Regions from separate parts of the Wenzhouxiangella sp. YN9 genome, predicted to be linked through region 2. Evidence: predicted binding sites of a transcription regulator. Region 2 holds the regulator's gene; the other holds the start of a gene.

Region 1 (14,826 bases), on a different contig from region 2:
GCACGACCCGGCGCGCCAGCTCGCCAACAAGCTGCGCGACTTCGAGAAGGGCCGCATCTTCATCACGGTCAACTTCCCGACCACGCCCAACGTGCCCCATCAGTGCGGCATCGCGCCGATGGAGACCACCTTCATGGTCGATGAATACATGCGCCGCAAGGGCGTACGCGACCAGGTCGAGATCGTCTACACCTACCCGACCATCGCCCAGCTGGTGCGCAACTGCCTGTTTTTGCAGGAACCCACCGGCAATGTCCTGCCGGACATCTTCGACTCCAAGGACATCCGCTACAAGCGCGGCTTCACGCTTGCCAAGGTTGACCCGGACCGCAAGGTGGCCATTTCCGAGGAAGGCGAAGAAGAGAACTTCGACCTGCTCATGGCCACGCCGCCGATTCGCGCCGTCGACGCGGTGCTCGACAGCGGCATCTCCGAAGCGCCCAACAACGAAGGCTGGCTGCCGACCAACCGCGAAACCATGCAGCTGGAGGGTTTCGACAATGCCTTTGTGATGGGCGACACCGTCGACCTGCCGATCAGCAAGGCCGGCGGCTCATGCCACAACCAGAGCCCGGTCATTGCCGACAACATCGCCGGCGACCTGCGCTACGGCCGCAACATTGCCAGCTACGACGGCCGCGTGCAGGCCATCGCCCAGATGGGCCTCGAGGCAGGCATGCCGCTTTGGTACGACTACGACATCGATGTTCAGCCGACCCCGCCGACCAAGCTTGGCGGGCTCTCGCGCAAGGCTTTCAACCGCGGTGTCTACTGGGCAGTGGCCCGAGGGATGGTTTAATGAACGACAAGAGCGATATGGACAAGCATGCCGACAGCGGGCAGCAAACAGCCGCAGCCGGTACCAACGGCCAGGCGCAGGCACCCGCACTTGATGCCGCCACCCAGGAAGGGCTGAACGAGCTGGTTGAAAAGCTCGCTCCGCTGCTCCAGGGCCGGCGCCTGCACAACGTGGTCGACCTGCTTTCGTGGACCTCGGACATGGTCGATCTGGCCGACGAGGAGATGGTCAACAAGCTGGCGGCCAATTACGAGAATCTCGTCAGCGGACTGTGGGCTACCGGCAACGCCGCGCGCTATGCTGCCAACGAGGTTTCACAAGCCGAACCGCCCTCGCGCCTGGGCCTGCTGCGTGCGGCCAAGGACGAGGACGTGCGGCGCGGGCTGCACTTTCTGCTGCGCTTTGCGGCCGTCTTCGGCCGCCAGATGCGTCCCGACTGAGCCGCCGACAAACCATGGCGACCGACGAAGAAGTTGCCGCGCTCTACCAGCGCAAGATACGCGAGCTGTCGGCGCGAGTGCGCGCCGACCGCCGCATTGAGGCGCCGCAGATCAGCGTGACCCGGCGCAGCAAGATCTGCGGCAGCATGGTCACGCTCGACTTCGACTTCGACGGCGAGCGCATCGAGCGCGTCGGCTATCGCGCCCGCGCCTGCAGCCTGGGCATGGCAGCAACAGCCATCCTCGTTGACGCCGGGCCGGGCCAGAACGCCGATCAGGTGGCCCGGGCGCATACCGCCCTGGCCGACCTGCTCGCCGGCAAGCCGGCCGAGTTCGATGCCCACTGGCAAAGCCTTGAAATCCTCGCGGCCGCCATCCCCTTTCCGGCTCGCCACAACTCCGTACTGCTGCCTTTCGAGACGGCGGCTGAAGCTTTCAGTGAGCTGGCCGCAGCGTAACCCTCGCTGCGGCCGGATTGCGCTCAGCTGCGGTTGAAGAAGTCGCGCTCCATTTTCACCGCGTAGTGAAAGGCATCGGTGGCGGCTTCGTATTCATGCTGTGACGCCGCGGCGAGCGCGTCCTCGGTGGCGGCAATCGCCGCGACAGTGCCGTCGGCGAAACTCTGGTCGGCATAGGTGTCCAGCCAGGCACCGTAGGGGTGATCAGGGCCGCGCTGCTGATACAGTCGCAGGCCCACATCCAGATAAACCCAGAAACAGGGCAGCACGGCGGCGGCCACTTCAGCGTAGCTGCCGGTGCCTGCCACCGCCAGAAGGTGGTTGGTGTAGGCACGGGTGGTATCGTCGATTTCGATGGCTGCATCCGTCGCCAGAAAGCCGTCGTGCAGCTCCATTTCGGCAACGATGGCATCGTTTGCCGCCTGTGCCCAGAAGGCTTGCGCCCGCCGGGTCGTGGCCAGCTGGCTGGCGCGGGCAAGCGCGCGCGAGTACTGCCGCAGGTAGGCCGCATCCTGGGCCAGATAGTAATCAAACACGGTCTTTGGGAGCGTGCCCTCACCCAGGCCCTGAATGAAATCCAGCCGGGCAATTTCAGCGTTCATTTCGGCGGCATCCGCCCACAGCTTGGCGGTATGGGGCCCGGCGGGCTCGAGCCCGGTCGGGTTTGTGGCGCCAGCGCTTTGCGTCATGTTCATATTCCTGCCTTTGCGTAAAGTGAGTGAAAATGATGAATCGGGCCGTGGCCGCTGCCGACTTCCAGCTCGTCGGCATGCGCCAGCGCGCCCTGCAGCCAGTGTTTGGTCTGCTCGAATGCCACGGCCCAGTCACCGCTTCGGGCCCGCAATGTCGCCAGCCCCGATGACAGTGAACAGCCGGTGCCGTGGGTGTTGCGGGTCTCGATTCGCGGCGTGGCCAACTCCACCGGGTCCGCCCCCGGCAGCAGCAGGGCATCGGGACAGGACTGGCCCGCCAGATGCCCGCCCTTGACGATCACGCCGGTGTGGTGTCGCGCCATCAAGCGCTGGCCCTGCGCCAGCGCGTCTTCCCGGCCGGCGGCCACGGGTTCGTCGACCAGCAGCGCAAGCTCGGACAGATTGGGCGTCACCATGTCGGCCTGGTTCAGCAGCTCGCGCACGGCGTCTTCGGCCCGCTGCTCCAGCAGGCGATCGCCACTGGTGGCCACCATGACCGGATCGAGGACGACCACCGGCGGCCTGACGGCCTGCAGCCAGCGCCGCACTTCCGTGATCGTGGCTGCATTGCCGAGCATGCCGATCTTGACCGCGTCGATGGTCACATCGTCGCTGACCGCCTCGAGCTGCGCGCGCAGAAAGTCGGTGGGCGGCGTATGGATGCGACGCACGCCGTGGGTGTTCTGGGCCACCAGCGCGGTGACCACGCACATGCCGTAGCCACCCAGCGCGGCTATGGATTTCAGGTCGGCCTGAACGCCGGCACCACCGGTGGGGTCGGTGCCGGCAATGCTCAAGATTCGTTTCACGTCGGACTACCTCCTTGGTCAGGACATATTCAGACGCGCTGCAATCGTGGCCTGATGCAGATTGTGCAAGGCGTCCACAAAAGCCGGCTTGAAGCTGCCCGGGCCGGCCGCATGCGCGGCCGCTTGTTCGGCGGCAATGGCATAGGCGGCGACGGCAGCCGCGACTGCCTTGAACGGCTGGCTGGAATCCAGGGCGACAAAGGCCGCAACGGTCGCGCCCAGGGCACAGCCGCCGCCGGTGATGCGGGTCAGCCACGGGTGACCGTTGCGCACGCGGAGATCGGTCACGCCGTCGGTTACCAGGTCGGTTTCGCCGGAGACAGCCACCACGGCCTGATGGCGCTGCGCCAGATCCTGCGCAGCTTGCCGGGCATCGTCGGCAGTGGCCAGGGTGTCGGTTCCGCGCCCGCCGCGGCCGCTGCCGGCCAGCGCCATGACTTCAGAGGGGTTGCCGCGAATGACGGCAGGTTGATGCCGCAACAGCTCACGCGCCAGGCGGGTTCTTACCGGCAGACTGCCAACCGCCACCGGGTCCAGCACCCAGGGAACGCCGGCGTCGGTGGCCGAGGCCACCGCCTCCAGCGCGGCGGCGCGCGGCTCGGCATAGGGCGTGCCGAGATTGATCAGCAGGGCAGCAGCCGTGCGGGCGAAAGCACCGGCCTCTTCGGGAATGTCCACCATCGCCGGGGCACAACCCAGAGCAAGCAGGGTATTGGCGAGATGATTCAAGACGACCGCATTGGCAATGCACTGCACCAGAGGCGAGGCATCACGCACGGCCGTCAGCCGAGCATCGATATCGGAGGGCGATAATGTCACTGGACTATCCCTTCGCTAGTGCGAACTAGAGCAGGTTCAATGGGTGTAATCTCAGCCGACGGTCAGGTCGGCACCCCAAGTCACATCAATTACTGCGAACAGCTTAACAGATCGGCTCGCGGTGGGTCACTCCGGATGGAAAAACCGCCGGCACGGCCGCAGCGTCACGCCGAGGCCTCCGCGGAAGCGCTCAAGGCACTGTCCAGAAAGCTCTTCAGACCTTCCTGCACAAGATCATAAGTCCTGTCGATATTGGCGGCCACCTCGCCCTGAAGCACATCGAGGCCGCTGAGGATCTCGCGGGCCTCGGCAAATCCACGCTCGATCCCCTGGCCGATCAGCTCGACAAAGTCCTTTGCGGCGGTTGCCGCATCCTTGTCCGGATGCTGTTTCTGATAGGCCTGAAAAAACCCCGTGCTCTGGGAGACGATACGCTTGGCGGTTGCCTCCGGCGAAACGTCCAGCCCGGAGTCGTAGGCCTGCTGAATGGCGTTCGGCCCCAGCTCCGGCGCGAGCACGTCGTTGAGGCTTTCCAGAGCCGTCCTGTAGGTCAGCGCGAGCGGATTGTCACCCGAGCTCAGACGCGCTGCCTGCGCTGAGCCGGCCACGCCCTTGCCAAACGGGGTGTTGACCCCGCCACGACCCGGCTGCCCCCCCTTGGGCTGCGCCCCGGTGGGCGATGCTTTGCTGAAGGCTGGTATTTTCATGGCGATGTCTCCGGCAGGGATTCCAGCCCGCTGTAGCGGCGGCAAGCGTGAAAACTTGAGCCGGGCCGGCAAGGCAGGCTGTCGCGCCTGCTGCCGAACCGGCGGCCGGGGTCATGCAGGCAGTGCCTGATACCCGACAGGTTATGATACAAGCATGCTCGCTTCCGAACATCTTGCGGCCCTGGCCCACCCCATCATCGCCCTGGTCATCGGCCTGTTCTTTCTGATCGCCGCGGCGACCAGAAAGGCCAACTACTTCTTGCCCGCCGCCGCGGCCTATATTGCTTTTGCGGTCGGAATCTTCCTGCAGATACTGCTCCTTCCCGGCAACGCGGAAACCAACGCCATGCTGACCGGCGTGGCCTATGCCATTGCTGCTCTGGGCTTTTACCAAGCGCTGGTCCGCGTGGGCGCAGGCACGCCTTCATGGTCGGTCGCAATCGGACTGACGCTGGCTTTTCTGGCCCTGAGGTATTTTCATACGGCGCAGAGCTTCAACAGCATTGGCCGCATCTACGGCATCCAGACTTACCTTACCGTCATCTTCCTGCTGGCATGCTGGCACGCCCGGGCGCTGTTGACTCGCGGCAGCGGCCCCGAACGCTTTCTGTTTCTGTGCGTATCCATTTTTGCCCTGAGCCTGCTGCCCCGAACCTTTCTGACGGTCGGCACCGATGCATCACGCTACGGTTTTGACAGGACGCCGTTCTGGGTGTCGACCCAAATCGCCTGGAATGTGTTCATCGTCGTCTTTGCGCTGGCACTGCTGCTCGTGCACGCCTCCCGACGCCTGCAGATGGCCGAGCACAGGGCCTCGATCGACCCGCTGACCCGGCTTGACAACCGCGCCAGCTTCAACGCCAAGGCGGAGTTCGCACGTGGCCGCTGCGCTTGCTACTCCCTGATCTCGATCGACATCGACCGCTTCAAGAGCATCAACGACCGCTGGGGCCACCTCGTCGGCGATCGGGTGCTGGAGCGCGTCGCGGCGCTGATTTCGGGCAGCACTCGCGAAGCCGACGAGGCCGCCCGCTACGGCGGCGAGGAGTTTCTCGTTTTTTTGCCCGACACCGGCATCGACAAGGCGCACAAGATTGCCGAAAGACTGCGCCAGAGCGTGGCGGCAGCAGCGATGCAGGACATTGCGCCCGACCTCCGCTGCACCGCCAGTTTGGGCGTTGCGGAGTTCGACTCCAGCGTGCCCCTCAAGTCAGCTCACCAGCGCGTGGATCAGCTACTGTATGCGGCCAAGGGAAAGGGGCGCAACCAGGTCTGCCACGACCCGCAGCCGCTCACCGAGGCGGATGTGCAGTGCGCCAGCGCAGCCATCGTGCCCATCAACAAACCGACACCTGATCACCAGCGCACGACCCCGGAACACGATTGTCCGCCCGGACGGCCGGCTGCGCGCTCAGATCGGTGAACCCGGCGGCAGCGGCACCGGCTCGAATGCCGGCGCCCACTCGCCGTCGTCACGATAGCGCGCTATCTGCTGCTGCAGGTAGCGATGCTGCGCACTGTCGTCATGCGCATCCAGCCAGGCTTCCAGATCCGACAGGTCGGCCGCCATCTGTGCGCGTACTTCCGGCGCCAGCCCCGGGTTGTTCATTGCATCGATCCAGCGGTAGACCACCACGTGCAGAATCCGGTGATGTATCTGCCGCTGGGCGTGCTGCTGCGGCTCGAGCTTGAAGGTGCTCGCCATCAGCTTTTCATACACCTCACGGGTACCGCCGGTGGCTGACATGCGCGCAAGGCGATTGAGCCGCTGCGGATGCAGCAGCAGCTTCAGGGTGTTGTTGGCGGCGGCCTCGGCTGCCGACACCGGATCGAAGGTCAAACCGGTACGCGACTTGAAACTTTCGCGCCCTTCACTGTCGCCATAGGCCTTGGGCGTAATCAGGTGCAGTACGGTTTCTGGGAGGGTCAGATATTCCGGCCGGATGGTCTGCAGCAGGGCATCCATCGCGGCTCGCTGCCGGTCGGCTGATACCGGCCGGACTCCCCTGGGGCGGTCGTGGTCACCCTTGAGCTCATATTCGTAATGCACCCCGCCAATCTGCTTGGCGACTGCTTCCACTTGATAACGATGCAGCAGGTAGATTGGCACCAGCGCTTCGTGCAGGGAAGACAGGGGCTGATTGTCGGCGATGTGATCGAGCCCGAAGTTCTGCAGCGCCAGCTCGCGCACTTCAGACAAGCGCTCAAGCTCGGCCACAGGATCTTCTCCATTGTCCCAGAGGTGGCCAATCGCGCTGGCGCCACCGGCCGGCCGCGCGTCGCGGTCGGCCATGTACTCCAGACCCCGGGATTTGGCGTTGGCCACACGCTCCGCCATTGCCTTTTCTGGCTCGGCAAGATCAGCATAGCCCATGGCAATGGCATAACGATCCCATTCGCCAAGGCCTTCACGATAGGCATTGCTCAAGACAATCCGGCCGTCTTCGATCTCGACCAGGGGATGAGGATAATCCATCACCGAGGCGCGCCCGTTGGCGCTGGCCGCAAAGTTGTGTATCAGCCCCAGCGTGTGCCCGACCTCGTGAGCGGAAAGCTGGCGTATTCTTGCCAACGCCATGTCCTGCTGCCTGTCGGTGTCCGCGGTGCCATCAAACGGCCCGGTCAGGCCATTGGCGATCAGGAAATCCTGACGCACCCGCAGGGAGCCCAGGGTGACGTGACCCTTGATGATTTCGCCGGTGCGCGGGTCGGTAATCGAGGTGCCATAAGACCACCCACGAGTGGCGCGGTGCACCCACTGGATGACGTTGTAACGAACATCCATGGGGTCGGCATCGTCCGGTAACGGCTTGACCTGAAAGGCATTCTTGTACCCGATCTCCTCAAAGGCCTTGTTCCACCACATGGCGCCGTCATGCAGGGCAGTGCGCACGGGCTCGGGCGCGCCCGGATCTAGGTAGAACACGATCGGCTCGACCGCTTCACTGACCCTGGCATCGGGGTTCTTCTTGACCAATCGATGGCGCGGCAGCAGGCGCTTGACCATGGGCTCGTCAATCGCGGCCGCATAATCCATGTACTCGACTTTCCAATAGCCCGAATAAGGGTGAAATGGCCTTGGTTCGTAGCCTTGCGCCGGCAGGGCGACAAGAGAATGATGCAGGTGCACGGAGACCGCCGTCGGCTCGGGCGTGACCTGTTTGACAAAACCTCCGACATCACTGCCGGCAAAGGTCACCAGCGCCTCCAGCTCGGTGTTGCGGGGGAAAGCCTTGCTGCGCTGCAAGAACACGCCGCTGCGGCTGGCGTCGAGTGAAAAACTGCCCTGCCCGGCCTCATCAAGGCGCTGGGCAACCCTGTGGATGTCGGACAACAGAAACTCGGTGTAATCAACCAGTACCGCATCGTCGCTGCTGGCAACCACCGGCAGGCCGGCGAGCACAGACTGGGCAAACGCTTCGTCCACGCTTTGCTGCTCGGCACGGTTGTCGGAATCGGCGCGATAGTAGGTGTTGAGCTGGTTGAGCAGGACCTTGTTGCCAAACTTTTCGAACTGCACCAGCCGGGTCGCGCCCTGCTGGCCCCGATCCAGCCCGATGTCGTTGGAGCCGATACCTCTTGGCAGGCTGCTCTGAAAAATGAAAGGCTTGTCGAGCTTGTCGACCAGCAGGTAGACCTTGTCTTCCTCGCCGTGGTAGTAGAAATCGAAATATCCCTGATGATGCTGCATGCCCTGGGTGAACTCCTTGACTCCGGCCGCCCAGAGCGGAGAGAACAGCAATACCGTGAAGATCAGAACAACTGCGCGCATGGCGGGTCTCACCTGTCATGGATGAACTACAAACGGGCCATCAGCCTACCACTATTGACCCGGCATCAAAGCCAGTTGGCTTTGCCACCTCGAGACCTCAGACTGGCATGCTGTGGCTATCCATTCATGCTGGATCAAGATGTTTGTTGAAGTGCCGTTGAAAAAGTACTGCCTGCTGCTGCTGCTCGGCCTGGCCGTGCTGTTTCCGGTTGCAGGCCCCGCGCAGGGGCTCCCGCTGGCCGGTGCCGGCGAAGCACAGCCAGCGACCGAAGACGAGGCAGACCCACAGGAACTGCAGCAATCGCTGGATGAGGTCATCGGCACGCTCGAAAACGACGCCCGCCGCGCGCAACTGCTCGAGCAGCTGAAGTCGCTTCGTGCTGCGATCGAGGCCGGCGAAGAGGTTCCGGCGAGCGCGGCGGAACAGCGCGAGGGCTTGCTGGGCGCACTCGCCGACTCCTTCGAAGATCTCGGCGCACGGGCGAAAGCCGGCGATTCGGTGCTTGATATCTGGGCCCGGCGAACGCGGGAGGCCGCTGCCGACGCCGCGCGGCTGTTGAACTCGGAAAGCCGCGTCGACCTTTCCCGCAACGCTGCCGAGGCAGCCGGGCTTGTAGCCGCGTGGCTGGCCTTGCTGAGCCTGCTCGCATGGAGCGGGCGGGCGCTGTTCAGGAGGCTGGGCTGGGCGCTGCAGCCGTCGCCGAAACCCCGCATCTGGATGCTGGCAGCCCATTTTCTACGCAGGGTGTTGCCGTGGGTGCTTGCCTTCGCCGCCCTGCTCTTTACGCTGCGAGGCGTCGAGGGGCACACGGCGGTCCGCGTCACTGCGCTTGTGGTGGCCTATACCGGCATGTGCGGCTACCTTCTGGCCACGGTCTTTGACATCATGGTCGCCCCGTTCACGCGCGGGCATCGGCGCATAGCCATCGCCGTGCTGCACCGCATTGCGTTCAAGTGGCTGTTTGTCATCGGCGCCCTGGTGGCGTTCGGCGACGCGGTCAACGGTGATCGGCTGACCGCGCTACTGGGTTCTGCGCTGGCGGACTGGCTGGCGGTTCTGGCAAGCGTGCTGGCCGGGCTGCTTTGCGGCTTTCTGGTGCTGCGGGTCCGGCGGCCGGTGATGCATCTGATCCGCAATCGCCGCTACAGCAAGCGCCGGCACGGCGGCACACTGCGCGACCTGGTTGGCCTGTTCGCACGGGTCTGGCATATCCCCACCCTGCTGCTGATCGGCGCCTCGATCACGGCCACGGTGCTGACCGGCGGCGAAGCAAACGCGACCCTGGCGCGCGCCGTCATCTGCGCCGTTTTACTGATCGTCACTCTGTTTGTGTCTGCAGCGCTGAGCCGCCAGAGCGAACGCGCAGCCGCCCGTCCGCTGCGCGCGACGTATCTCAAGCGACTGGAGCGCCTGGGCTATGCGGTGGCGCAATTCGTGGCCTGGGCGGTGTTCATCGAACTGTCGCTGCGAACCTGGGAGCTCTCCCTGCTGGGGATCGGCGACCAGGGTGAGATCAGCACGCGCATCGGCCAGGCACTGCTGGGCCTGGGCCTGACGGTTCTGCTCGCCTGGCTCGCCTGGATCTTTGCCGACGCCGCCATAGAGCGCGCGCTGCGCGGCGGCGCTGGGCCGCGGGGACGACGCATGAACACCGTGCGGGTCCAGACGATCACGCCCATGCTCAGAAACGTGGTGTTTTTCACCATTCTGGTGATCGCCGGCGTCGTTGGCCTGGCCAATCTGGGCGTGAACGTCACGCCGCTGCTTGCCGGTGCGGGCGTGATCGGACTGGCGGTCGGGTTCGGCGCGCAAACGCTGGTACAGGACCTCATCACCGGCATCTTCATCCTCATCGAGGATTCTCTGGCGGTGGGTGATTTCGTCGAAATCAACGGCCACATGGGAACGGTCGAAGGCATCAACCTGCGCACCGTGAAGCTCAGGGACCTCGACGCCATCGTGCACATCATCACCTTCAGCCGCATCGATTCGATCCACAACATGTCGCGGCAGTTCGGCGTTGCCCTGATGAAGATCCGCATTCCCCACGACATGCTCATCGATGACGCCATCACGTTGATGCAGGAAACCGCCGATGAACTGCGCCGCGATCCCAGGGTCGGTCACTTGATCCGGTCGCCGCTCGAAATTCAGGATATTCACAGCTTCGAAGACGGCTGCCCGATACTGCGCATGCGCCTGTATACCGCGCCGGAATATCAATGGAACGTATCGCGGGCTTTCAACCTGCTGCTCAAACGGCGCATGGAGGCGCAGTCGATGCAGCTGGGCGCCCCCAGGCTGAGCATCGACATGACCGCCAGGGGCGGTGCGCAATACCACCGTGACGAAGGCAGGAGGGCATCTCGCAGCGCCCGCGACGACTACGTCGACCCGGGCAACTCCATCGACTCCTCCGGCGACAACGGGCCGAACGACGGCTCGCCGCATTCAAGTGAATGAACCAACCCGGTCGGTGACAGCACGCCGAATCCCGATCGCACGCTATTTCCAGCGAATGGGGCCAGCATGGGTTGCCGGCGCCATCGCCGCCGGCCCGGCATCGATGGCGAGCCTGATAACCGGCGGTGCGGGGTACGGCTATTCGCTCCTGTGGGTAGTCGTCCTTTCGGCATTCGCCGGGGCACTGGCGCAGTACCTGGCAATGCGTCTGGGCCTTCTCACCGAGCGCGGTATCGTCAGTGTCGTGGAAAGCGTGCTCGGCAAGTGGTGGGCCTGGCTGCTGGTGGCTGACGTCGTCATCGCCGCCGGTACGGCCCAGCTCGTCATCATGAAAACCGTTGCCGCCGTGTCGGCGACGATAACCGGCATCGATGCCCGCGTCTGGGGCATTGGCTGGGCGCTGGTTCTGGCCTTCGGCCTTGCCGGTCGCGGCTATGGCTTCATCGAGCTGGTTGCCAAGATCCTCGTGATCGGAGTCGTCACCGCCTTCGTCGCCTCGTTGTTCGTTGCGCCCATCGATATCAGCCGTGCCGCAGCCGGACTCATTCCATCACTCCCGGCCGGCAGCGCGGTTGTCGCCGCCGGAATCCTTGGCGGCGCCGTTCATATCACGCTGATCACGATGCACTCCTACACCATGCGTGCCCGCGGCTGGACCCGGCGCGACTACAGGCTGGCAAGCTTCGACATCGGAGCCTCCATGCTCGTTGCTTTCGGCATCTACAGCGTTGCGATCTTTCTCGTTGCAGCCAGCGTGCTCACGGATCCGCAGTTGACGGCCCTGAGTGCGGCCCAGGCGCTCGGCCCGCTGCTCGGGCCCGCTGCCCAGTGGCTGTTCCTTCTGGGGCTCGGCGGTGCCGCACTCTCGACGCTGGGCGGGAACACCCTCGTCCCGCCCCTGCTCATTGCCGACAAGCTCGGCTGGGGCACGTCCGTGACCGATGACCGCTACCGCGGACTGCTGGCGGGCTTTGCGCTGCTCTCTTCTCTGGGTGCATTCATCGGCGGCGAGGTTCTGGGCCAGCTCGTGCTCGTGCTCGCGCTGGGCACCGTGGGCACACCCTTCGCCATTGCAGTGGTCCTGTATCTGTTGAACTCGCGCGCTGTGCCGCAAGGCAACCCGATTCTCGCAAGCCTGGGCGGGATCGCGCTGTTTGCCCTTTCCGCAACGCTGGCCTTCAATTTTCTGCGCAGCAAGGCGACCGGCAACATCAACCTGCTGACAGCGCTGGTGCTCGTTTTCGGCATCGTCCTCGGCTTGGCAACCCTTGCGCTGGCCGGCAAGTATCTGCGATCGCGCCTGAGGCCCTGAATCGATGCGTTCCCCCTCGTCAATCCCCGGCTAATCTTTCCGATTGAAGGTCGGCAGCACCCATTTGCGCCGCAGTGAAACCCAGCGAAAGACAAAGCCGGCGACAATCGGCAGCCAGGCACTCCAGAAGGTGGACCAGCCCAGGTAATGGCCATATACGGCCAGGCTGGCGGTAAGGAAGGCCACCGTGGCATACAGCTCCTCCTGCTGCAGCACCAGCGACACCCGGTTGAGCAGCACGTCGCGCAGCATGCCGCCACCGATGGCGGTCACCATGCCGACAATGATCGCCACCTCGGCGTTGTGCCCGAGCAGCAGCGCCTTGTGCGCGCCATAGACCGCAAACAGCGCCAGACCCATGGCGTCAAACAGACGCACCGGATTAGTCAGTTTTTCCACCCGCCGGTAGGCAACGATAGTGATCACCGCGGCGATCATGGCAGTGGCCAGATAGCGCCACTCCATCAGACCGGCCGGCGGCACAGCGCCGATGAGCACGTCGCGAATGATGCCGCCGCCGCAGGCGGTGACATAGGCAACGGCCAGAATGCCGAACAGATCGAGATTCTTGCGCTGCGCGGCCAGTGCCCCGCTGATGGCAAACGCGAAGGTGCCGGCCAGATCGATCAGATGAAACAGGAATTGATCAGGCATGGACAAAAGCGCCGGGGCGGCCGGTGGTTACCTGCCGGGGCCAGCCACGGACCGGCCCCGGAAACAAGGCAGGTCAGCCCTCAGCCGCCAGCTTCGGAGCCTCCTTGATCCATACGTGGTTGAGCGGAAGCACGTCACAGCCCTTTTTATAGGCAATGTCGGCAATGCCCATCAGAATTTCTTCCTGGGCTTCGGCGAAGGCCGCGTAGGGTACGAAGCCGCCGCCCGGAACGGAACGTACCCAGGCATAGATGTTGAGCTTGAGGGCATGGTCTCCAAACCCGCTGAAACGGAAAACGAAATACTCGAGATCATCACGCGAGGCCAGCAGTTTGTTGCCTTCTTCCACGACTTCGCTGATCTTGTCGTAGTCGCTGTAACTCAACAGGATATCCTGCGAGAGCGTACGGTGAGTGAGACGGGAGTGATTGACCAGGCTATGGGTGTTGAAGATGGCATTGGGTACGTAAATACGCTTGCCGTCCCACTCCTCGATAGTGGTCGAGCGCCAGCCAATGTGGACCACCGTGCCCGCCAGACCGGCATCCTTGAGGATGATGTCTTCATCGAGCTTGAAAATTCGGCTGGCAAACACGGTCAGGCCACCAAACAGGTTGGACACCAGGTTCTGCGCCGCAAACCCGACGGCAATACCGGCCGCGCCGCCAAACGCAAGCAGCCCGGCAATGGACATGCCCAGCGCCTGCACGATGGCCAGGGCAACCATCAGAAACACGACGATAGTGGACAGCTTCTTGACCGCTGTAGCAGCGGTACGATCGACGTGCGTACCCTGAACACTGGCGCGCTTGAAATAGTTGTCCTCGACCCGATCGATCAGGCGGAACAGAAACCAGCCGACCAGGAGGATGAACAACACGCTTTGCGCCGGCGGGGCCACCTGATCCATGACCGGATAACCACTGTCTGGCGGAAAATAGTGCCGCAGGGCAATCATGATCCCGAACAGCCACACCGCCGCGCGCAAGGGCATCTCGGAGGCGCGGAATATGGCGCTGCGCCAGACTTTCTTTTCCGGCCTGTCCCTCTTCCACAGAAACATCAGCACCCAGCGCACTACCTGGCTGACCACGAGCACGGCCACTACCAGGGCAAGCGGAAAGAACCACCAGGAGTCGCTGGCTACGAATTTCGTTATCGACTCCAGTAAATCCATACAAAAGCTCCTTCATTCAAGATCCGGAATCTGTTGATCCGACACGAACGCGGATCACCATCAGCGCCAGAAGCCGGGAACGAAAACGCGGATCAGCGTATCGGCCAGCAGCCCGATGACGAACCAGTTGCTGAACGCCTTGTCGTGCACGAAACAGACGGTAGAGTACCAGCGCGGCCACACGGCGGCCGGATAGTCTGCCGGTTTTTCGGCCGGCCGCGGCCGCGACAGCCGCCGCAGTGCGGGGACGGCCGGCCGGATGGCCACAAGCACCAGCAGCATGACCGGCGTGAAGAACGGCAGGCCGAAAACCAGGAAAGCGACAATGGCGTAGGCCAGCACGATCATGGTCATGGTGAGATGGCGCGAGGTCCTCTCGCCGATGACGACCGGCAGGGTGCGCATGCCTCTTTCGACATCGTCGCTGCGCTTGTCGGTGTGCTTGCCGACATTGACCGCGGCCACCACCAGACCAATGGGCAAACTGGCCAGAATCACCAGCCAGCTCCAGTGCGCGGTCAGAACGTAGTACACGCCGCCGATCATCAGCGGCCCCCAGATGAGGAATATGGAAAACTCGCCCAGCGCCAGGTTCTTCAGCGGGTAGGTATAAAACAGGAGCACCAGCGCGCCGAAGCCGAACAGCCACCACACCGGCGCGGAAAAATCGGTGTAGAAGAGCGCGTAAACGCCGGCCAGTGCGGCCACCAGCCCGGTCAGCCA
Region 2 (14,826 bases):
GCGCGCCGCCGGGTCGGCCGAAGGGCGGCTGAGCCAGTCGAAATACTCGCTGAAACTCCGGTGACCGAGCTCGCGCAGCCGCCGGCTCAGGCGTCCGACCACCAGCGCTTGCTTGCCCGGCGAAAGATGAATGCCGGCCGCCTCGCGCATCAGCTTGCGAAACAGATCGAACTCCGCTTCGCTGATGGGCGGCGCGCCGAACCCCGCGGGGACGGCCAGCCCTGTCGACCCTTGCGCTCTCACTGTCCCATCCGCATGTCTGTCGGTTGACAACCATTGATGTCCATCAGCGCCCGGGCACAGCATCACCGGCGCGCATTTCCTCACCGATCTCCCGTGCCCTGCTGACCTGACTGAGCTCATCCATCGACAGCACGCGATCTTCGGCCAGCAGAATCACGAACTCGTCATTGACCTTGCCCATGCCGCGCACGAAATCGGCGCCGATCCGCTTGCCGAATTCCGGCGCCGGCCGCACGCTCTGCGGCGAGATATCAACCACCTCGGAGACGCTGTCGACCAGCACACCAATGTCCTGGCACAAGGTGTCGGAGCGGATCTCGATCACGACAACGCAGCTCAGCCGCGTGACCCCGGTCGCCGGCAAACCGAATCGGCAGGCCAGGTTGACGACCGGAACGACTTCGCCGCGCAGCCCGATCACGCCCTCGATGAAATCAGGCATCATCGGAACGCGCGTTGGCCGTTTGTACTCCAGAATCTCGCGCACGTTGAGAATGCCGAAGGCATACATCTCATCGCCCAGGCGAAACGTCAGGTACTGATTCTGCTCCTGAGCCCCCTGACCGCCCTGTCCGGTTGCAACCAGTGCGGAACTTGCAGACATATCGCTCACCACAGGTCGGTTCAAAAGCGTACGAACTCGGCTTCGTCATCCGGGGCTGCCGCCATCGCGACGGCCGGGTCGAAAGCCTGCTGATCGCTCGCGCGCGCGGACTCCATCGCCGCAGGCCCGCCCCGGCTCGACGCCGCCGGCGGCAGGTCCTGGTGCTGGAGCTCTGCGGTTCGGGCCCCGTTGACGCTGAAATAGGCCATCAGCTGCTGGAGTTGCTGGGCCTGGCTGCTCATCTCCTCCGACGTCGAAGCCAGCTCCTCGGATGACGACGCCGATTGCTGCGTCGTGGCGTTGAGCTGTTCCATGGCATCGGTGATCTGCGATGCCCCGGCGGCCTGCTCGGAACTCGCCGCCGAGATTTCCTGCACCAGCTCGGCGGTTTTCTGAATCGAGGGCACCATGGCCTCGAGCAGCTGACCTGCCTGCTCGGCCAGACCCACCGAACCCTGCGCGACCTCGCCGATTTCCTGTGCCGCCACCTGACTGCGCTCGGCCAGCTTGCGCACCTCGGCGGCGACCACGGCAAAACCCTTGCCGTGTTCACCGGCGCGCGCCGCCTCGATGGCGGCGTTGAGCGCCAACAGGTTGGTCTGGTAGGCAATCTCGTCGATGATGGAGATCTTCTCGGCGATCTCCTTCATTGCCTCAACGGTTTTACCAACGGCCTCACCGCCTTCGGCTGCCTCGGCCGCGGCCTTGGAAGACATTTCATTGGTGATGCGGGCATTTTCGTTGTTCTGCTCGATCGAAGCCGACATCTGTTCGACCGACGAGGTGGTCTGTTCCACATTCGAGGCCTGTTCGCTCGAGCCCTGGCTCAGGCTCTGAGCGGTGGCGGAAACCTCCTCGGAGGCCGAAGCCAGAGACCCGGAAGCGCCGTTGACCTCGGTGACGATCTGCGACAGCTTGCCGGCCATTCGCTGCATCGCCCGGAGCAGCTGTCCGATCTCATCGTTGCTTTCGGTTTCAATGGAGTGAACCAGATCACCGTCGGCCAGGCGGTCAGCGGTATCGATCGCCGTCTGCAGCTGATGGGTAATTCGCCGAATCAGCCAGAAGGCCTGCAGCAGCGCCAGGATGAAGGCGACGACAATCGCGGCGATGACCAGATTGCGAATCCACCCGTAACGCGCCTGCACGTCCTCGACCACGCTCTCGGCCATGTCGATCTGCAGATCGACCATTGCCTCGAGCTCCTGCAGCGCCGGCTCGAACAGCGGCCTGAGCTGCATCAGGAACATCATCTCTGCGGTCGCCGCGTCATCATCGTCGAGCACCGCCAGAACGTCACCCAGGCCATCGACCAGGGCCTCCCAACTGGCAGCGAAGGCGTCTGCAGTTTGCGTCTCTTCCGCGGTCAGATCCTGCTCCATGAAGCGATCCCAGGCCGCGTCGATCCGCTCCATGTTCTGACGAATGGCGGCCACCTGATCGCGTACGAACCCGGCGTCCGGCGTGAGCAGTGCCTCGGAAATGCGCATGCGATTTTCAACCAGCCGCGTGCGCATCTGGCTGAGTTGCTGGGTCGGAACGGTGTTTTCCCTGTAAACCACTTCGAGCTGGCCGTCAATCCAGCTCATGCTGCCCAGACCGATGGCGGCCCCGAGCAACAGCATCGTCAAAAGCATGCCCACCAGCAGCATCAGCTTGAGTTTGATCGTCAGATTCCTGAACATGGAGCCCTTCCTTGATTCTCGATGGTGTCCTGCCCGAAAGCCCTGTGCGGCCAGACGGCAGTACAGGGCCCTGATCGGGCGCCGCCGGCGGCGGCCTTCCAGTCTTGATAGCGGCCGCCGGCGCCTGAGCTTTAACCGCCGGCGGCCACTGGCAAACCCACCTGCAAGGATCGCGCCAGGCCAGCACGGACAGCGCTGTAGAGGTGATGCACATCACGCTTTCCGGCAGACGCCATGATGGCCGCCGCAAGCCGGCAACAAGCGCCGCCGATATCGCTAAAGTTTCTCCGTGGCCTGCCGCTGTGCCTTGAAAGCGGGCACTGCATTCGCGCCAGGGCCAGCCTCGGGCGCGGACGCCCAGGCCACGCATGAGGTCAGAGCACGGCAAACGATACCGATTCGGGGGTAAGGATGAGCGCCAAAGCAAACAGGCAACCGGGCACACAGGTTCTGCTGGTATCACCCGACGCCAACGCCGGCGCACCCTTTGAAGACTGTATCGACCCCAGCGGGCGCAGGCTGGCGATAACCTCCTTCGACCACGCCATCGACGCGCTGCGCCACGTCGAATCGCAGGCCGATGAACTGCGCCGCAAGACCTGCGTTTGCGTGTTTGACCTGGCCACACCCGATCTGCCGGCACAGGTGTTTGCCGAAAACCTGCATGCGCTGCCGGCCGGCGCGGCCATTCCCCTGCTGCTGCTGCTCGACGAAGCCCGGCTCGACGAAGCCCGGCTGGATGCCGCAGCCGACGTGATCATCAAGCCGCTGCGGCCGCGCGAACTGTGCATGCGGCTGCGCACCGCTGCGCGTCTGCAGCGTCTGGGACGCTCCCGGAAAAAGCTCGAACGTCATCTCGAGCTGGCTCGGACCGAACATCGCATCACCAACGCCCGGCTCAAGTATCGGACCCATCACGACGAACTGACCGGCCTGTTCAACCGCCCCTATCTCGAGCAGCAGCTCAAGGCCATTCAACCCGACCAGGGCGGAGAGACCGCGCTGCTCTACATCGATATCGGCCGCTTCAAGATCGTCAATACCTACGAGGGCCATCAGGCCGGTGACCGACTGCTCAATCGCATTGCGCGCGTCATTCGCGAAGTTGCCAACAGCCAGGATGTGGTCGCGCGCTCCGGCTCCGACGAGTTTGCCGTTCTGCTTCGCGACTGCAGCCAGGCACAGGCGATCGACACCGGCGAAAAACTGCGCAAGCGGCTGACCGAGGCCCGCTTTCTGGATACCGCGCACTTCTACCCGCTCACGGCCAGTATCGGCATTGCCATGCTGTCGCCGGCGCACGATACCCTTCCCGACGAAGCCCTGACTCACGCCTACCAGGCCTGCTTCGTGGCCAAGAGCCAGCACGGCAACGCCGTGCATGTCTATAACGAGCAGGATCGTGCGCTGGTCAGCGAGCGGCGCGCACTGCACTGGGTACCGATGATTCGCGAAGCGCTCAGCGAAGAACGCTTCCGGCTGGTCTTCCAGCCGGTGCTCGATATCCGCACCGGGCGCATTGAACAATATGAAGTGCTGCTGCGCATGCTCGGCGAAGACGGCCGCCTGATGGCGCCGGCGGAGTTCATTACCGTGGCTGAGGAAACCGGCCTGATTCACGACATCGACCGCTGGGTGGTCTCGCAGGCGCTGCAGGTGCTGGCGGGCTCGAGCGAGCCGATTCGCCTCAACGTCAACCTCTCGGGCAAGGCATTCAACGACGCCAGCCTGGTTCCCTTCTTCAAGCGCAAGCTCGAACAGATCAAGGGCGACCCCTCGAGAATCACCTTTGAAATCACCGAGACCGCTGCCATCGGCAATCTGGAAGAGACGCGCAAGATGGTGCAGCAACTGCGCGACCTGGGCTGTCGCTTCGCGCTCGACGACTTCGGCGCCGGCTTCAACAGCTACGCTCACCTCAAGCAGTTTCCGGTCGACACCGTCAAGATCGACGGCAGCTTCATCGCCAACCTGACCAATGACCATATCGACCGCAAGCTGGTGCGCTCCATGGCTGACATCTCACGACGGCTGGGCAAGAACACGGTGGCCGAGTTCGTCGAAGATCTGGAAACGCTCAGGTGGCTCGAAGAGCTTGGCGTGGATTCTGCTCAGGGATTCTTCATCGGCCGCCCGGACCCGACCATGCCCTCGATCAGGCAGTGGGCAGCCAACGAGCCGGAGCACGACCCGGCAGCCGTGATTGCCATGCCAACGGCCGAAGAGTCGTCTTATTGAGCCGGCGCCAACCCCGGTTAATATTACCCGGGGTTGGCAGGCGCGGCGTATTCATCCACCTGCCCGCCCTTGCGGCCACCGATGGGGGCATCATCATCGGTTTGCGGTGGCTCCGGCGGCTGACGGTCATCGCGCTCATCCACTTCGGATTGACTGCCGGTTTCATTGTCGTGCCGGTCGTCATCCTGATGCTCCCCGCCCGGCGGCTGCTGTCGCCGCTTGACCGGGCGGGCGGGATGCAGCGGCTGCAGCCGTCGCAGTCGCTCAACCACGGCGCGCACCGGAGACACCGTCCTTCAGGCCCACCACACTGGCGGCATCGAGCAGCACCAGCATGCCGTCTTGATGAGACAGCACGCCGTTGACGTGGCGCGCGTCGGTGGCGGAGTCATTGGTATGCATCGACTCGATCCGGCGCGGGTCCACATCGATGACCTCGGATACCTCATCCACCAGCAAACCGATCGATTGTCCGTCGACATCCATCACCAGAATCCAGTCGCTGTCACGCATCTCGCGCAGCGGCAGCGCCAACCGCTGGCGAGTGTCCACAACCGTGATGATCGAACCGCGCACGTTGATGATGCCCAGCACATGCCGTGGCGCCCCCGGCACCGGCGTGATTTCAGTGGCGCAGATGATCTCGCGTATCTGCAGCACGTTGAGACCGTATTGCTGTTGTCCCAGCGAGAACTGCAGCCACTCGTCCCAGTGGGCACGATCCGTTCCCGCGCCCTCGGTCTGTGCCGCCCGCAATTGTTCGATATTGATGCTCATGATGTTTCCATCTCCTGTTGCTGCAGTCGCCGCGCCGTTCTCAAAGCGCCATGCGGCCGATCTCGTCGAGATCGAGCAGCGCACAGCCGCGGGCCGAATGCGTACCCGCCAGCCAGGGGCGCCGGCCGGACGTGCTGCGCCAGTGAACCTGATCCAGGGCAATGGGCTCGCGCACGCCCGGACCATGAGCCGCCAGTGCCCAGTTGCCGCTGTCGAGCACGATCAGATGCGTGACCCGATCGTCGGGAAAACCGCGGTCATGCTGATCAAGAATCAAAGCGGCGGTATCGACCACGATCAGCGGCCCAGAGGGCGTTTCGGCGATCCGGCGCCAGTCATGCCCCAGCGGTGGGGTCATGATCTCGGGCACCGCGATTTCACTTTCAAAACGCGCCTGCGGAATGGCCAGCGTCAGTCCGGCCACCTCGAAAAGATAAAAGGTGCGTCCGTCGTCCAGCCCCGCCAGATCATCGTCCGGCTCATCGAGCGCATCCAGCGCGTCGTGATTGCCGTTCTCCGCTGGCGCGGGCCGGGCCTTCTCCGGCCGGGCCGCACCCGGACCCGATGCCTGCGAACCCCGCGCTCCGGGCGTCGGCGAATCCGGCCGTTCTGCGGCGGCCGGCGCGTCGGAATCGTCCTGCCCGCCACGCTCGCGCACCTGCCCGAACAACTGATCGAGATAGTCCTGCACCGCCTGCGAGGAGGCGACCAGATGACGCCTGGAACCACGGTCGCTCATCCCGTCCTCCGCATTCCGACGCCGTCATCGGCGCGCGCATCCAGCCGCTCGATATGGCGCAACAGCCGCCGAAACGCCTGTGCACCGCGACTGTTCGCATCCATCTGCGGCAGTGGCACGCCGGCCTTGCTGGCCTCGCGAAACTGGGTATCGACCGGAATGGCTTCGCCCCACAGATGGCTTGCATATTCCTCGCGCAGCTGGCGCAGCACCTGAATGGACGCGCGCGTGCGCCGATCAAAAATGGTGGGAACGACAATGTGCGGCAGCGGCTCAGGGCGTGCCTTGTTGACCATTTTCAGCGTGCGCTGCATTCGATCGAGGCCATTGAGCGCGAGATATTCCGTTTGCGTCGGCACGATCACCAGACCCGCAGCCGCCAGGGCGTTGATCATCAGCACGCCCAGCGTCGGCGGACAATCGAGCAGCACGCAGTCAAAACGATCGCGCAGCCCCTTCAGTGCCGTGGCCAGTACCAGCCCTTGCCCCTGGCGGGTACCCAGCTGGCGGTCGAGCGTCGCCATGGCAGGAGCGGCCGGCAACAGGCTGAGCCCCTGCTGCGAAGTCTCGAGGATCAGGCGCTCAACGGCGGGGCTGTCGTCGCCGGAAAACAGATCATAGATGCTCCATTCCAGGGCCTCGGGGTCAAAACCGAAGTACCCGGTCAGCGAGGCATGCGGATCCAGATCGGCGACCAGTACCGAATGCCCGGCCTTGATCAGCCAGCCGGCCAGGCTGACCGTCGTTGTCGTCTTGCCCACGCCGCCTTTCTGGTTGGCGACTGCCCAGGTTTTCATAATGCACTCTCCGCGCCGGAACTTTCGGCGCCCTGGTCTTGCGATTGCGTCGGCTCGCCTGAATCACTGTCCTGGGCGAACTGCTCCGGGAGCTGATCGTCGGCGAGAACCACGATCACGACCCGGCGGTTTCGGTTGCGGCCCTCTTCGGTGGCGTTGTCGCCGGCCGGACGATGCTCACCCAGGCCGATGGCCGCCAGGCGGATCGGCTCGATGCCGGTACTCTGCAGCAGTCGAACCACGCTGGCTGCGCGCGCCGCTGACAACTCCCAGTTGGAGGGAAACCGACTGGTCTTGATCGGCACGTTGTCGGTATGTCCTTCCACACGAACCGGATTGGAAAAAGGCTCGAGAATACCGCCCAGGCGCCGTAGCGTCGGCCGGGCCGATTCGGAAATCTGTGCAACACCGGTCGGAAACAGGATGTCGGTCTTGACCTCCACTTCGAGCCAGAAAGGCGTCTGACGAACGCGCACCAGATCCATCTCGATCAGGTCGCTGAGCGCCTGGCGTATCTCGTCGGCCATCACGTTCAGGCGCGCCTCGAGCTCGCGCGCACGGGTATCCAGCTCAGAGGCCGTGGTTGGCGCATTGGGCTGTGTCTGCATCGACTCCATGGGCATCTGCAGGATGCCGGGGTCGGTGATACTGCGCGGCTCGACGTTCAGGCGCCCCTCGCCGGCAGTGGTGGCCTTGTTTTCACCCAGCTGAATCGGCTTCATGCTCTTGGGCGCCCCGCTGAAGGCGGCCACCAGCGACTCGGAAAGCACTCGATACTTGCCTTCGTTGACCGAGGAAATGGCATACATCACAACGAAAAAAGCCAGCAGCAGCGTCATCAGGTCGGCATAGGGAATCGCCCAGGCTTCGTGATTGAGGTGGTCTTCCTTCCTGTTCTTGCGCGCCATGCATGCCCCCCTTACTGGACAAAGCCCTTGAGCTTGGTCTCGATATTGCGCGGGTTCTCCCCCTCGGCAATGGAAATCACGCCTTCGACGATCATCTCGCGCAGCTGAGTCTGGCGGCCGATCAGGCCCTTGAGCTTGCCGGCCACCGGCAGGAAGAACAGATTGGCCGAGCCGATGCCGTAAATGGTGGCCACAAACGCCACGGCAATGCCCGAACCCAGCTTGGAAGGATCGGCAAGGTTCTGCATGACTGCAATCAGCCCCATCACCGCGCCAATGATGCCGAGCGTGGGCGCATAGATGCCCATTGCCTCGAAGACCCTGGCGGCGCGGGTGTCGGCGTCTTCCCGGGTGCCGATATCGACATCCATGATGCTGCGGATCGTTTCCGGTTCGCTGCCGTCAACCACCAGCTGCAGCGCCTTGCTGATAAAAGGATCGGTCTCCAGCTCGACGCTGGGCTCGAGCCCGAGCAGCCCTTCCTTGCGAGCGGTCTGGCTCCACTCGAGAATCTTTTCCAGCATCGGTTCGGACTCGACCGACGGCGGGCGCAGCACCCAGACAACGATGCCGAGCGCGCGCTTCATCACGTCCATCGGTGTCTGCAGCAGGGTGGCGGCAACGGTGCCGACAATCACGATCACGAAAGCCGCGGCCGACCACAGCGCCGCCAGCCCGCTGCCCTTGAGGATCGAACCTCCAACAATTGCCACCAGCGCCAGAAACAGACCGATTGCACTGAGAATATCCATTCAGGCCTCCCCGGGGGCAAAGCGCTTCATCAAGCCGTTGATGTCGATGATCAGGGCAATATGGCCATCGCCGGTAATGGTGGCACCGGCAAAGCCCGGCAGCCCGTGCAGCAGCGCGCCAAGCGGCTTGATGACAACCTCTTCCTGGCCCAGCACCTCGTCGGTGACATAGCCGATCTTGTCGCTGCCGACCTGCAGCACCACCACGTAACCGCGCTCGCTCGCCGGGCCGTCGTCGGCCAGCTCCATGAAATCACCAAGAAAAACCAGCGGCAGCGGCTTGCCCCGCACCATGATGACATCGCGCCCTTCGACCTGACGCACCGCCCCGGGATCGAGAAAGAACACCTCGACCACATGCGACAGGGGAAAAGCGAAGCGACGCTGACGCAGCCGCACCATCAGCGCCGGCAGAATGGCCAGGGTCAGCGGCACCTGAACCTTGAAGGTGGAACCCTTTCCACGCTCGGACTCGATCTCGACGTTGCCGTTGAGTTCACTGATGCGGGTCTTGACCACGTCCATGCCGACGCCACGGCCGGAAATATTGGAGACTTCCTCGCGGCTGGACAGCCCCGGCAACATCATCAGATCGAGACACTCGCGACGGTTCAGCCTTGCGGCCGCCTCGGCGGTGATCAAGCCACGGCTGACGGCCTTGTCGCGCAGCCCCTCGGCGTCGATGCCCGCGCCATCGTCACTGATGCGAATGACAATGTGATCGCCCTCCTGTTCGGCACTGAGCTCGACCCGACCGGTGCGCGGCTTGCCGGCAGCCGCGCGAACCTCCGGCGTTTCGATGCCGTGATCCATGGCGTTGCGCACCAGATGGACCAGCGGATCGGCGAGCGCTTCCACCAGATTCTTGTCCAGATCGGTATCCTCGCCGTGCAGGGTCAGCTCGATTTCCTTGTCGAGCGACCGGGCCATATCCCGCGCCAGGCGCGGAAAGCGCGAAAACACCTTGCGAATCGGCTGCATGCGCGTTTGCATCACCCCCATCTGCAGATCGGAGGTCACCAGATCGAGGTTGGCCACCGTGCTCTGCAGTTCTTCATGCTTGAGCTGCTCGCCCAGATTGCTGAGCCGGTTGCGCACCAGCACCAGCTCACCGACCAGGTTCATGACGCGATCCAGCCGGGCGACATCCACCCGAACGGTCGACTCCACCGGCGCAGGCGCGGCCGACCGGGCAGGCGCGGCCTCGGCCGGCGGCGCCGATCGCTGGGCCGTTGGGGCCGCTGCCGGTGGGCTTGCCGGGTCTTCCGCAGCGCTCGCAGGCTCGGGCGATTCGGCGCCCTGCGCCTGCGGCATACTCGCCGCCGAGTCGGTGCCGCCGGACTCGCGGGCCACCTGATCGAGAATCGCCTCGAACTCCTCTTCGGTGATTTCATCAGACCCGTCAGCATCCTCGGGCGCGCTGCCGAGCTCCACCTCGCCGGTATCGGCTGCATCATCGCCGCCGGGGGCGGCTTCACCGTGCAACTCGTCGAGCAGGGCTTCGAATTCCTCGTCGGTGATATCGTCGCTCGGCGACGCGTCCGCGCTCGACTGTGCCGATTCCGGCAAGCCCGCAGCCGTCTCGCCCTGCGCCGCCGGAGGCGGTTCGGCGGCCGCGCCTGCCTGGGCCAGCATGGCCTCGAACTCATCGTCGGTAATGTCGCCGCTGCGATCATCCTGCGCGCGGGGCGCTGTTGTTGCAGTGGCTGCTTTTTCGTGCACGAACCCGCGCAGCTGATCAAGCAGTGCGGGCGGCGCCGGGGCCGGTTCCTGACCGTCGCGCATGGCCGCCAGCATGGCCACCACCTCATCGAGCGAGTGCAGCACCGAATCCATGATCTCGGTGCGCATTTCCAGCTCCTGACGTCTGAGCGCATCGAACACTTCCTCGGCACAATGACACAGGGTCACCAGTGGTTCGATATCGAGAAAGCCGGCACCCCCCTTGACGGTATGAAAGGCGCGAAAAACGGTATCGAGCAGCGCCTTGTCGCGCGGCCGCCGCTCCAGTTCGACGAGCTGCTCACCCAACTGCTCGACCAGTTCCCCGGCCTCGTTGAGATAGTCGTCGCGAATACTGTCGTCGAACTGAAAGCTCATGATCTCACCTGCTAGAAGCCCAGGCTCGAGAGAACGTCATCCACTTCGTCCTGGCTGGTCACCCGGTCTTCTTCCTCGTGCTTTCTGCCGGACTGGTCTGCCGTCGCCCCCGTTTCGCCGGACTGCCTGCCCGACAGACGAATCATGTTGACGAGCGTGCTCTCGACTTCCTTGACCAGCTCGATGACCTTGCGAATGGCCTGCCCCGACAGGTCCTGAAAATCCTGGGCCATCAGCATCTGTGAAAGCCGCTTGCGAATCTCACCGGAGGTGTGGCCGGAGCTGTCGAGAAACTCCTCGGTCTCGCGTACCAGGCTGCGAAATTCGTCGGCGGCCATCTCGCGGGCGCGAAAGCGCTGCCAGTCGCCCACCAGGCGCGTGCTGTCCTCGGTCAGACGTTCGGCCAGCGGCATGGTCTCCTCGATCAGGTCCATGGTCTTGTGAGCCGACGCTTCGGTCATGTGAATCACTTCATCGAGCCGGCTTTGAGCGTCGGGTATTTCCTCGCTGGCCAGCGTCTCCACGCGCGCGTCGACCTGAAAGCTGTTGAGGGCTTCGTGCAACTGGCGCGTCAGCCGCCCGATATCCTGGAACAGGCTGGTCTCGCGCATGGCGGTCAGCTCGTCCAGGCTGGCGTAGAAAATGGCCTCGTCGTTACCGCGCGCGGCCGCGGCCAGCGCCTCGATGGTGGGCAGATAATCCGCCGGTCTGCGATCGTCGCTGCCGCTGTTCATGTCGACGCCCCCAGGCGCTCGAACACGCGCTGAATCTTGTCCTTGAGGGTTTCGGCGGCAAACGGCTTGACCACATAGCCGTTCACGCCGGCCTCGGCGGCCTCGATGATCTGGCTGCGGTTGGCTTCAGCCGTGACCATCAACACCGGCAGCGCTTTGAGCGCGTCGTCGGCGCGAATGGCCTTGAGCAGCTCCAGCCCGCTCACATCCGGCATGTTCCAGTCGGTAACCACAAAATCAATGCGCCTGGATTTGAGCACCTGCAGGGCCGTGCGCCCGTCATCGGCTTCGGTGACGTTGCCGAAACCGAGCTCGCGCAACTGATTCTTGACGATTCTCCGCATCGTGGAAAAATCGTCCACGACCAGAATTTGCATGTTCTTGTCCAACGTAGCGTCTCCGTTGCTGTGTCGTTTATCCGTCAGTCCGACAAGCGCGCCCTGAGCCTGGCCAGCGCCTGGCCATGCAGCTGACAGACGCGCGACTCGCTCACCTCCAGCACTGCGCCGATTTCCTTGAGGTTGAGCTCGTCGTCGTAATACATGTTCATCACCAGTTGTTCCCTTGCCGGCAGCGCTGCGATCGCCTCGGTCAGGGCCGCCTGCGCGGCGTCCTCCTGCAGCTCACCCTCGGGTGATTGCGTCTTGTCGGCCACCACCCCCGAATCACTGTCGACCGGCGAGAGGTCCTCGGTGCTCAGCATCCGGCAGAAAACCGCCTCACGGGCAATGTCGTGGTACTCGTCCAGGCTGACGCCCATCTGCGCGGCAATATCGATATCGCGCGGGCGCCGACCCAGGCGAATTTCCAGCTGCCGGATGGCCTCGACCATCTCGCGCACCCGGCGGTGTACCGAGCGCGGCGTCCAGTCGGTCTTGCGCAGCTCATCGAGCATGGCGCCGCGAATCCGGATGCCGGCATAGGTCTCGAAACGCGCGCCCCGGCTGCCGGTGTAACGGCCGGCAGCCTCGATCAGGCCGAGCATCCCGGCCTGAATGAGATCGGCCACTTCGACGCTGGCCGGCAGACGGCCGGCCAGGTGATAGGCAATCCGCCGGACCAGATCGGCATACTGCTCCACCAGGTCCTCGCTGGAGAGGCTGCGCACTGCTTCATACTCGGCCGTGGCGTTCATCGCGCGGCCTCCGCCTGCCCGGGCTCGGCACCCACCACGCGCTCAAGAAAGAACTCGAGATGGCCGCCGGCACCCGATGGCACACCCCATGTATCGGCCTGTTCGGCCAGATTCTTGAATGCCTCGGTGGCGCGGCAGCCCGGAAAAGCCGTGACTACGGGCTGCTGTTGCTGCAGTGCCCGACGCAGGAAGTCATCGTGCGGGACGTGCCCGGCGTAGTGCAGCGTGATGTCGAGGTAACGATCGGCCACGCGCGCCAGCTTGCGGTAGAGCGCGCGTCCTTCAGCGGCGCTGCGGACCATGTTGGACAGCACCTGGGCGCGCTCGATGCCGTAATCGCGGGAGAGCACCTTGATCAACGCGTAGGCGTCGGTCAGGGAAGCCGGTTCGTCACAGACCACGATCAATGCCTGATGCGCGGCGCGGGCGAACAGCGTGACCGCCGAGCTGATGCCGGCGGCGGTATCGACAATCAGCAGGTCGGCGCTGCCGGTGACCTCGGAAAAGGCGCTGATCAGACCGCCGCAGGCCTCCGGCGGCAGGGTTGTCATGTCCTGCACCCCCGAGGCGGCGGGAATGATGCGGATGCCGGCTGGCCCGTCGACGATGATGTCTTCGAGATCGCATTCCCCCGCAAGCACATGCGAAAGGTTGCGCCGCGGACTCAGGCCCAGCAGGACATCGATATTGGCCAGCCCCAGATCGGCGTCCAGAAGCCACACCTTGCGGCCACGCCGCGCCTGGGCGGCAGCCAGGTTGACCGACACATTGGTCTTGCCCACTCCACCCTTGCCGGACGCCACGGCGATGACCTGAACCGGCTGACGCGAGCCTTTCGCGCTCACCCCTTCCAGCCCGGCCGCCTGATTTCTTCCCCCTTCAAGCATTGGCATACCTCGCTTCGGCAATGTGGCGCGCCAGGGCGTGATCTTCACGGCCGGCACGCGATTTTTTCATCAGGCTGACAGCCTGGCTGATCAGATGGCGGGCACTCGCCCGCCGCAGATTCTCGGGCACTTCCTGGCCGTCGGCCGACCAGGCCACCGGCAGCCTGTAACGCGCCAGTACCGACAGCATGCCGCCCAGGCTGGCCGCCTCGTCGATCTTGGTGACGATGCCGCCGGCCAGCGGCATGCGCGAAAACGCGGCCACCGCTTCGTCAATCGATTCCATCTGCGCATTGGCGGCCAGCACCAGGTAGGAGGAAACCGGCCGGCCTTCCATTTGCAGCGACTCCAGCGCCCGCACCAGGCGGGTATCACGCTGACTGACCCCGGCGGTATCCACCATGATCAGATCGGCATGCGAGAGCCGCTCGACGCGCTGCCGCAGCTCGTCGGCGTTGCGGGCAACATAGACCGGCACGTTGAGCTGCCGGCCGTAAATGAACAGCTGTTCCTGGGCGCCGATGCGATAGTCATCGGCGCTGATCAGTGCCATCTTTTCGAGCCCGTTCTTGAGCGCGTAGCGGGCGGCCAGCTTGGCAATGGTGGTGGTCTTGCCCACCCCCGTGGGTCCGACCAGAGCCACTACCCCGCCGGCGGCCAGCGGGTCGGTTTCAAAGAATTTCATGCGCCGCGCCAGCAGGCCCAGGGCGCCGCGCCAGGTGGCCGCGCTGTCACCTTCCCTGACCGGCGCCTTGCTGGCCAGGTCCTGGGCCAGATCCGGCGCCAGGCCCATGCGGATCAGATCGCGCAGCACCGCGGCGCGCAGCGGGTTCCTACGCGACATGTCGTTCCAGGCAAGGCTGGAAATCTGAGTCTCGAGCATGCGCTTGAGCACGTTGATCTCACGCCGCATGCCCACCAGTGAAGATTCCGACACGGCGGCAGCCGGTACCGCGTCAGCAGCCGCATTCTGCTGCCGCGGCGCCGCGCCGGGAGCCGCGGCGCCGTCGCCGGCAGCGGCCCGCGATTGCGCCTGGCCAGACAGTTCGACGACATCCTGCGGCGCGTCCTCGACTGCCAGCTCGGAGCTGAGGCTGACCTGATCCGGCGCCGACGGGTCGGGCTCAGGCGCATCCTGACCCGGCGGCTCGTACTGCCAGGTGTCCCGCGTCTGGCGGCGCTTTTCGTTTCCGCGGCCGGCGCCGCGGCCCATGGCGTACTCGACCA

Evidence for each region. The regulator FliA, encoded in region 2, starts transcription of late flagellar genes. The targets are predictions, from matches to a motif close to GCTAAAGTTNNNNNNNNNNCNGCCGATA.
Region 1: the regulator FliA is predicted to act here: its motif matches at 4,758-4,785, upstream of ACEWQ0_RS05970 (DUF5610 domain-containing protein).

What each region holds. Positions count from the first base shown of each region.
Region 1 covers NZ_JBJNIP010000086.1:68,626-83,451, forward strand. The annotation lists gene ACEWQ0_RS05940 (NAD(P)/FAD-dependent oxidoreductase) at 1-799, shown strand, start outside; gene ACEWQ0_RS05945 (helical membrane plugin domain-containing protein) at 799-1,239, shown strand; gene ACEWQ0_RS05950 (iron-sulfur cluster assembly scaffold protein) at 1,254-1,697, shown strand; gene ACEWQ0_RS05955 (TenA family protein) at 1,721-2,386, opposite strand; gene thiD (bifunctional hydroxymethylpyrimidine kinase/phosphomethylpyrimidine kinase) at 2,389-3,198, opposite strand; gene thiM (hydroxyethylthiazole kinase) at 3,217-4,017, opposite strand; TPP riboswitch at 4,007-4,105, opposite strand; gene ACEWQ0_RS05970 (DUF5610 domain-containing protein) at 4,182-4,724, opposite strand; gene ACEWQ0_RS05975 (GGDEF domain-containing protein) at 4,879-6,147, shown strand; gene ACEWQ0_RS05980 (zinc-dependent metalloprotease) at 6,136-8,496, opposite strand; gene ACEWQ0_RS05985 (mechanosensitive ion channel family protein) at 8,648-10,960, shown strand; gene ACEWQ0_RS05990 (NRAMP family divalent metal transporter) at 10,974-12,272, shown strand; gene ACEWQ0_RS05995 (trimeric intracellular cation channel family protein) at 12,303-12,926, opposite strand; gene ACEWQ0_RS06000 (mechanosensitive ion channel family protein) at 13,000-14,103, opposite strand; gene ACEWQ0_RS06005 (prenyltransferase) at 14,164-14,826, opposite strand, start outside.
Region 2 covers NZ_JBJNIP010000100.1:62,574-77,399, forward strand. The annotation lists gene ACEWQ0_RS08790 (CheR family methyltransferase) at 1-243, opposite strand, end outside; gene ACEWQ0_RS08795 (chemotaxis protein CheW) at 287-847, opposite strand; gene ACEWQ0_RS08800 (methyl-accepting chemotaxis protein) at 868-2,532, opposite strand; gene ACEWQ0_RS08805 (putative bifunctional diguanylate cyclase/phosphodiesterase) at 2,944-4,770, shown strand; gene ACEWQ0_RS08810 (hypothetical protein) at 4,794-5,042, opposite strand; gene ACEWQ0_RS08815 (chemotaxis protein CheW) at 5,035-5,547, opposite strand; gene ACEWQ0_RS08820 (hypothetical protein) at 5,588-6,286, opposite strand; gene ACEWQ0_RS08825 (ParA family protein) at 6,283-7,083, opposite strand; gene motD (flagellar motor protein MotD) at 7,080-7,991, opposite strand; gene ACEWQ0_RS08835 (flagellar motor protein) at 8,003-8,743, opposite strand; gene ACEWQ0_RS08840 (chemotaxis protein CheA) at 8,744-10,843, opposite strand; gene ACEWQ0_RS08845 (protein phosphatase CheZ) at 10,855-11,577, opposite strand; gene ACEWQ0_RS08850 (chemotaxis response regulator CheY) at 11,574-11,966, opposite strand; gene ACEWQ0_RS08855 (RNA polymerase sigma factor FliA) at 11,999-12,712, opposite strand; gene ACEWQ0_RS08860 (MinD/ParA family protein) at 12,709-13,599, opposite strand; gene flhF (flagellar biosynthesis protein FlhF) at 13,592-14,826, opposite strand, start outside.